DNA from 3 places in the Planococcus beijingensis genome. Region 2 is predicted to be linked to each of the others. Evidence: riboswitches for the same ligand, from Rfam matches in the RefSeq annotation. Region 2 holds a riboswitch; each other region holds the start of a gene.
The links. A riboswitch is a leader RNA that binds a small molecule or an ion and turns the genes downstream of it on or off. The one in region 2 is predicted to bind S-adenosylmethionine.
Positions count from the first base shown of each region.

Region 1: it holds a riboswitch for S-adenosylmethionine, as region 2 does, so the genes downstream of both, IRE19_RS09100 (sulfite oxidase-like oxidoreductase) here and mtnW (2,3-diketo-5-methylthiopentyl-1-phosphate enolase) in region 2, are expected to answer to the same signal.
Region 3: it holds a riboswitch for S-adenosylmethionine, as region 2 does, so the genes downstream of both, IRE19_RS00825 (O-acetylhomoserine aminocarboxypropyltransferase/cysteine synthase family protein) here and mtnW (2,3-diketo-5-methylthiopentyl-1-phosphate enolase) in region 2, are expected to answer to the same signal.

Region 1 covers NZ_JADHDZ010000003.1:103,717-105,918, forward strand. Annotated here, with positions in the region: gene modB (molybdate ABC transporter permease subunit) at 1-71, opposite strand, end outside; gene modA (molybdate ABC transporter substrate-binding protein) at 68-841, opposite strand; SAM riboswitch class I at 1,010-1,120, shown strand; gene IRE19_RS09100 (sulfite oxidase-like oxidoreductase) at 1,201-1,863, shown strand; gene IRE19_RS09105 (helix-turn-helix domain-containing protein) at 2,090-2,202, opposite strand, start outside.
Region 2 covers NZ_JADHDZ010000003.1:342,219-344,420, reverse strand. Annotated here, with positions in the region: gene mtnW (2,3-diketo-5-methylthiopentyl-1-phosphate enolase) at 1-919, opposite strand, end outside; SAM riboswitch class I at 995-1,104, opposite strand; SAM riboswitch class I at 1,348-1,501, shown strand; gene mtnK (S-methyl-5-thioribose kinase) at 1,576-2,202, shown strand, end outside.
Region 3 covers NZ_JADHDZ010000001.1:154,769-156,970, reverse strand. Annotated here, with positions in the region: gene IRE19_RS00825 (O-acetylhomoserine aminocarboxypropyltransferase/cysteine synthase family protein) at 1-948, opposite strand, end outside; SAM riboswitch class I at 1,049-1,165, opposite strand; gene IRE19_RS00820 (glycerol-3-phosphate acyltransferase) at 1,300-1,941, shown strand; SAM riboswitch class I at 2,066-2,180, shown strand.

The sequences.
Region 1 (2,202 bases), 240 kb from region 2:
AACACAAATAGAGTGGAAATAACCGCAACTCTCAGCGACAGCCAAAGCGGCGACAAATCATACGGCATCATGGCGTCGCCTCATTTGCAGGCAAAAAGCCGTATTGTTCGAGGATAGTCTGCCCTTTGGGACCCGTTACAAAATCCAGAAAAGCCACAGCGGCCTGCTGTTTTTCTGAATCCGCGACGACAGCTCCCGGATAGACGACAGGATTTTCCTGCCCCGGCACTTCGAGTGCCCCTTTTATTTCCTGGGAAATAACCGCATCCGAGGAATAGACGATGCCAAGTCCGGCATTTCCGCTTTCGATATACGTCACCACTTGCCGTGCATCTTTTGCGTAGATAAGGCGCCCTTCAAGCGGCTGCCATAACCCTTGGCTGTCCAGCGCCTGCTTTGTGAAATTTCCAACCGGTACGCTGTCCGGCTCTCCGACCGCAATGGTTTCTTCTGCATTCATCACTATTTCTGTAAAATCTGCAGTTTCCGGAAACTTCTCCAATGACGCAAGTACCAGGCGATTTTCAGCAAAAGGCACCACAGTTTCGGCTTTCACCAGTTGCTCGGATTCCAGCTGCTCCATATCCTTTTCACTGGCTGATAAAAATAAATCTGCCGGTGCGCCTTGTTCAATTTGGCTTCGCAGCTTGCTCGATGATCCATAATTGAATGACAGCTCGATATCCGGCTCCACTTGATGAAATTCCTCTTCCATTTTTTTCATGACTTCTGTCAGGCTTGAAGCTGTTGAAACAAGCAGCACATCGCCGTTTTCTGCTGTTGTGTTGGTGCAGCCGCTCAACAGTACGGCCATTCCTATAATGCCGATCATTTTTTTCATTTTGCAGGACTCCTTATAAACAGAAAGTGACGCTTGCTATGCACGTGATTCTCCACGTACTATCAGTATAACGCCAGCCGGAGAGAAGCTGAATTATTTTCCGAATAATCTTGCAGGAAATAAGCGGTTTCGGTAAAATAAGTCATACCAGAAATTAAATACGCTTTATCCTTATCAAGAGAGGCAGAGGGAATGGCCCGATGACGCCCGGCAACCGCCAGTTCACAAACTGGAATGGTGCCAAATCCAACAGAACCACGATGTTCTGAAAGATGAGGAAGAGAATTTCACCAGCAGACCCAACTCTTCCCTTTTTCAGTGGAAGAGTTTTATTTATTTTAAGGAGTGATCACATGAAGCTGAGCAAAGCCGAACGAATCAAACGTACGCGGGTCCCTGTAGTGGATCCTTCCCTGGTTGAACGCCTCCCGCCTGGACAGGTGTTGACCGAGCGCTTTCCTGTCCTGCACGAAGGCGAGGTGCCGGTTTACGATATGGCCACTTGGACATTGAAAATCTTTGGCCAGGTTGATAAGGAAATCACGCTGCATTACGAGGATCTGCTGAAATTGCCGCAAACGACAATAACACGCGACATTCACTGCGTGACACGCTGGTCCCGCTTCGACAATACCTTTACCGGCGTCCGTTTTATTGACCTGATAAAAGAATTGGGTGTAACGCCGAAAAGCGGCTATGTGATGCTTCACGGCGACTACGATTACACCACCAATCTTGCATTATCCGATTTGGACCGGGAAGACGTGCTGCTTGCCCATTCACTTGACGGCGAACCGTTGACCGCCAAGCATGGTTACCCGCTGCGTTTTATCGTACCCCATCTGTATTTCTGGAAAAGTGTCAAATGGGTCCGAGGCATCGAATTCATCGATGAAAACCAGCCGGGCTTTTGGGAGCAGAACGGTTTCCACATGAACGGCGACCCGTTTCAGGAAGAGCGCTTTTCCGGCGAAGACTTGGAAATTCCTGAAGACGAATGGGAGAAGAAAGATTTTGACTGACTCCGTCCAGTCTTATGATTCCAGGATAATTGAACTGTCACTTTAAGAGATAACTTGCATCAATTTAGAACTTTATATTTCGTATTATTTCAAAGAACCCATCAATCCTTCATGTGAAGGTTGATGGGTTCTTTAAATCATATATAGAATGAATGGCAGCTTCCGATAAACCTCTCATATGTAAACAAATTCAATGAAAGAATAACTTCTCTTCTAAGAAGAGAAATTACGGAATAATCACCATGGAAATCGTCCGATCCTTTCCTTCTTTATCATCTTTTCTATTATAGTACTTTTCCATTAACGTACTTAACTCCGACTGAAAATCTTCGAATGAAT
Region 2 (2,202 bases):
CCAATGCAACACTGCCGTAAGGAGAAGGAAACAGGGAGAAGTCAGCTCCTGCATAGCGGATCAATTTCCCGAGGGCGAGCGGCGTAGCGAGACCATAGAAAGTGGAAGAAGTGAAAGCACCGCTGAAAGCCGGATGTGCCATGAGCGGCAAAGCAATTTCATCATCTTCAGCCAGTTCCTGCAATACATCGAGCCCGTAGGCATGAACATTGAACAACAAAGCATCCGCACCAAGTTCACGTGCTTTTCGTGCTTTTCCTCTCAGTGCGGAAGTTCGTCCTGACAAGTTCACCGCATAAAGCGTACGATGGCCTGTTTCTTCATAAACGCTTGTCAGCACGTCCTTACCAGTGGTGATGCGTTTTTCAAATGGGGTCAGCGGATTGTCGAATAAAATTTCATCGTCTTTGACCAAGTCCACTCTACCCAATGCCTGTTCACGCAATTGAGCAGACAGAAAATCCAGATCGCGGCCGATGACGCCTTTGAATATGCTCATCAGAAGCGGCCGTCCGGCTACGCCAAGTGTGTTGCGGATTTCTTCAATGCCGAAGCGTGGACCGGGAAAATGGCTGAGTAAGTCGTGGCTGAAATCCAGATCCACTAACTTCACTTCTCCGTCCAATGACAATTTTCCGAAAACCGTGGTCAAGATGGCCGGAAGATCAGCAGAGAAATTGGCGGACGGATAAGCGACAGCAACTTCCGCTTTGACCAGTTCGGGTTTCAATGGATGGTTGATTTCTTCAAATTCCTTAATGGAAACGACGTTTCCTTTATGATGTTTCAGCTGCTCCTGTTCAAGGAGCGGCAAATCGGTCCAGGAGCCGATCGTCAGACCTAAAGCGATGCCTTCCGCCTTTTTCTCAAAAGAACCAGGCTTTCCGTATAATTGATAAGTAGCAGTCAAGATGCTCATGTATTCAACACTCCCATGCAATTTTAAAAAATAAAAAACCTCTTCAAATAAGAAGAGGTTAAGGGCTTTAACAACTTCTTATTTTTCAGCCATCGGTTCTGGCTGCAAGAATTAGCACCGTGTCCACCATTGGACCGGTTGCCGGGTATCATAGGGCTTGTCCCTCCACCTGCTCTGAATAAGAAAGATATGAAATTGGGTAAGTTTTTTGGGCTGGTCCTACTTATAGAATCTCAGCGTAAAAAGAAATGATCATTCGAAATGGTAGAGCTGCTTTAATAGAGTAAAGTAATTCTGATTATTTCATGTGCACAGAAATCTGTCAACAGCATTGTTGCAAAATTGTTTTTATTTAAAAAATGTGATTGACAGTCAATTCTGAATCGTGATAGGATTCATTTCAGAACTTAATAGCACGATAAGCAGTACTCTTATCAAGAGCTGGCAGAGGGATTTTGGCCCGATGACGCCCAGCAACCGACCGTAATACCGTTGTGAGACGGGGCGCTTTGGCGCCAGGATGAATATCCTGTAAGGCACGGTGCTAATTCCATCAGAAATTTATTTTCTGAAAGATAAGAGGCATGGGATCTCTTATTCTGGCCTCTTTCTTTTGGAAAGAGGCTTTTTATATTGCAGAGAAAGGGAGATTGACCATGACACTTACGGCTCCAACCACCTATAAAGCATTAACCGAAGAAGCTGCCATCGAATTGGCGAAAGCGATTCAAGCATTTGATCATACAGCTCACTTGACGTGCCGGGAAATCGGCGACGGCAATCTAAATTATGTTTTTCAAATTGAAGAGGAAGCCACAGGCAAGCGGCTGATCATCAAGCAGGCTTTGCCATATGCCAAAGTCATCGGCGAAAGTTGGCCGCTGACATTGAAGCGTGCGACGATCGAAGCCAATGTTCTGAAGAAGCACGGCGAGTTTGTGCCGTCTTTGGTGCCGGCCGTCCATGCAACGGACGAAGCATTGGCTATAACGGTGATGGAAGATTTATCGCATCTCGAAATTGCGCGGGAAGGCTTGATCAACGGCCGGCAATTTCCAAGGCTGTCACAGGATATCGGCGAATACCTGGCCCAGACCTTATTCCACACTTCTGATTACGGGCTGCATCCTTTTGAGAAAAAACGATTGGCTGCTGAGTTTTCCAATCCGGAGCTATGCAAAATCACAGAAGACCTGATTTTTACCGATCCATTCTTCGATGTTGACACCAATGATTACGAACCGCAGCTGCAGGCAGCAGCAGAAGCGATTTGGAACGACCGC
Region 3 (2,202 bases), on a different contig from region 2:
GTTGACCCATTCGATTTGGGAGTGCTGCTTCAAGTAGTCTGCAACAATTTGAGCATTGCTGCTGTGTTTCGGAATACGCAGGTGCAAAGTCTCCAGTCCTTGGAGCAAGGCATGTGCACTTTCTGGGCTCAATGAAGGACCGAAGTCACGAAGCAGCTGGACACGCAGTTTTGTCGCAAATGCAGCATCCGGTACATCGATGCCAAAACGCAATCCGTGATAACTTTCATCCGGTTGTGTGTAATTTGGAAAACGTGGATTGTCCCAATTGAACTTTCCTGCATCCACCGCAACACCGCCGATGGTCGTGCCGTGTCCTCCAATCCATTTTGTAGCGGAATGAATGACCACATCAGCACCGAACTCGATCGGGTTGCTGCCATATGGTGAAGCAAATGTATTGTCAATCAATAAGGGAAGCCCGCTTTCATGGGCGATTGCCGCTACTTTCTCTACATCAAAAACGTTCAGGCTCGGGTTGCCGATAATTTCTCCGAATACCGCTTTTGTCTTATCGGTAATTGCCGCTCTAAAGTTTTCAGGATTGGTTGCATCAACAAATATGGTTTTAATGCCGTAACGCGGCAACGTATTGGCGAATAAATTATAAGTGCCGCCATACAGGTTGCTGTCCGCTACGATTTCGTCTCCTGCTTCAGCAATATTTAAAATGGAGAACGCAATTGCCGCCATTCCTGAAGATAATGCGACTGCAGCAGTCCCGCCTTCCAATAACGCCACGCGCTGTTCAAATACATCAACTGTCGGATTCATGATGCGTGAATAGATATTGCCGGTGTCTTTCAGACCGAAAAGATCTTGTGCATGCTGCGTATCTTTAAACACATAAGAAGTGGTTTTGTAGATCGGCACCCCTCTCGATCCTGTTGTTGGATCCGCCTGTTGTCCGCCATGCAGCAATAAAGTTTCTGGTTTTAAGTTTGTCATTTTCTATTCCCCCTAATTTTTTTATTCATGAAGATCACCGAAGAGAACAGCAAAAAGCCCCCTTCGCTAAGAAGAGGGCCGTAAATTACGGAGTTACCTCCTCTCATCTGTCAGAACCTATCGTTCGGTTCTGTAGGAATTAGCACCTTTCCAGACATGGTCGTCTGTTGGTTGCCGGGCATCACAGGGCCTATCCCTCCGCCACTCTTGATAAGAGTTATTAGATTTGGTTGTTAGTCTTGTTGAGAAGTATAAAAATTTTAACAAGGTTTGTCAACCCTATTAGTCAAAAAATTTTGAAACCTTGCTTCTTCCCAAACGTTATCTTCTAGTATAGAAGGAGGAATGAATATGCTTGGATGGGTTCTGCTGTTGTTTATCGCAGGCTATGGAATCGGTTGTTTGCACGGTTCCATAGCAGCACAGTTTTTATCTGGGGTGAATGTCAAAAAGGAAGGCGTCAAAAACTCCGGTGCTTCCAATGCCGCCATCGTGCTGGGTTGGAAATACGGTTTGCTGGTTGCTTTCATCGACATTGTTAAAGGCTTTGCCGCTGTCGCAGCTTGTCGTTTTCTGCTGGAAAAGGGTGCCTTTTCCCCCGAAATCATTTGGACTTTTCTATTTATAATAGGTGCCGGTGTCGTATTCGGCCATAATTTCCCATTCTATATGAACTTCAATGGCGGCAAAGGCACGGCTTCGGTGATCGGTGTCATGCTGGCACTGGACTGGAAGCTCGGGCTGGTTGGCCTGGCACTTCTCATCGGTGTTTCGCTTGCGACGGATTATTTGGTCATTGGTGTACTGGTCCTTTACGCGGTTTATTTTGTTATCGCTTTTGGTCCTGCCGTCGGACCATGGCCATTGCTGACAGCTTGTGCCTTATTTGCTATGGCCATATGGAAACATAGCGAAAATATTATTCGAATAAAAAATGGAGAAGAGAAGAAAGTTTCCTCCATTTTTAAAAAGAAACCAACAAATCCAGTCTGAAAGCGGTTCCAAACTCATTATTTTCTTCATTTCAAAGATTGTGAAATAAATATCAATAATTCCCTTGACTTTTTTGTTATTTCACCATAAAGTAAGAACCACGAATCGAATAGCATACATCACTTTCTTATCAAGAGAAACCGAGGGACAGGCCCTAAGACGTTTCGGCAGCAGATTTGTTTAAAAGCAAAAACTGTGCCAACTCCTGCAAATGCTCTAAAGCATTTGGAAGATGAGAATTAGATGGTTTCAACAGGAGCC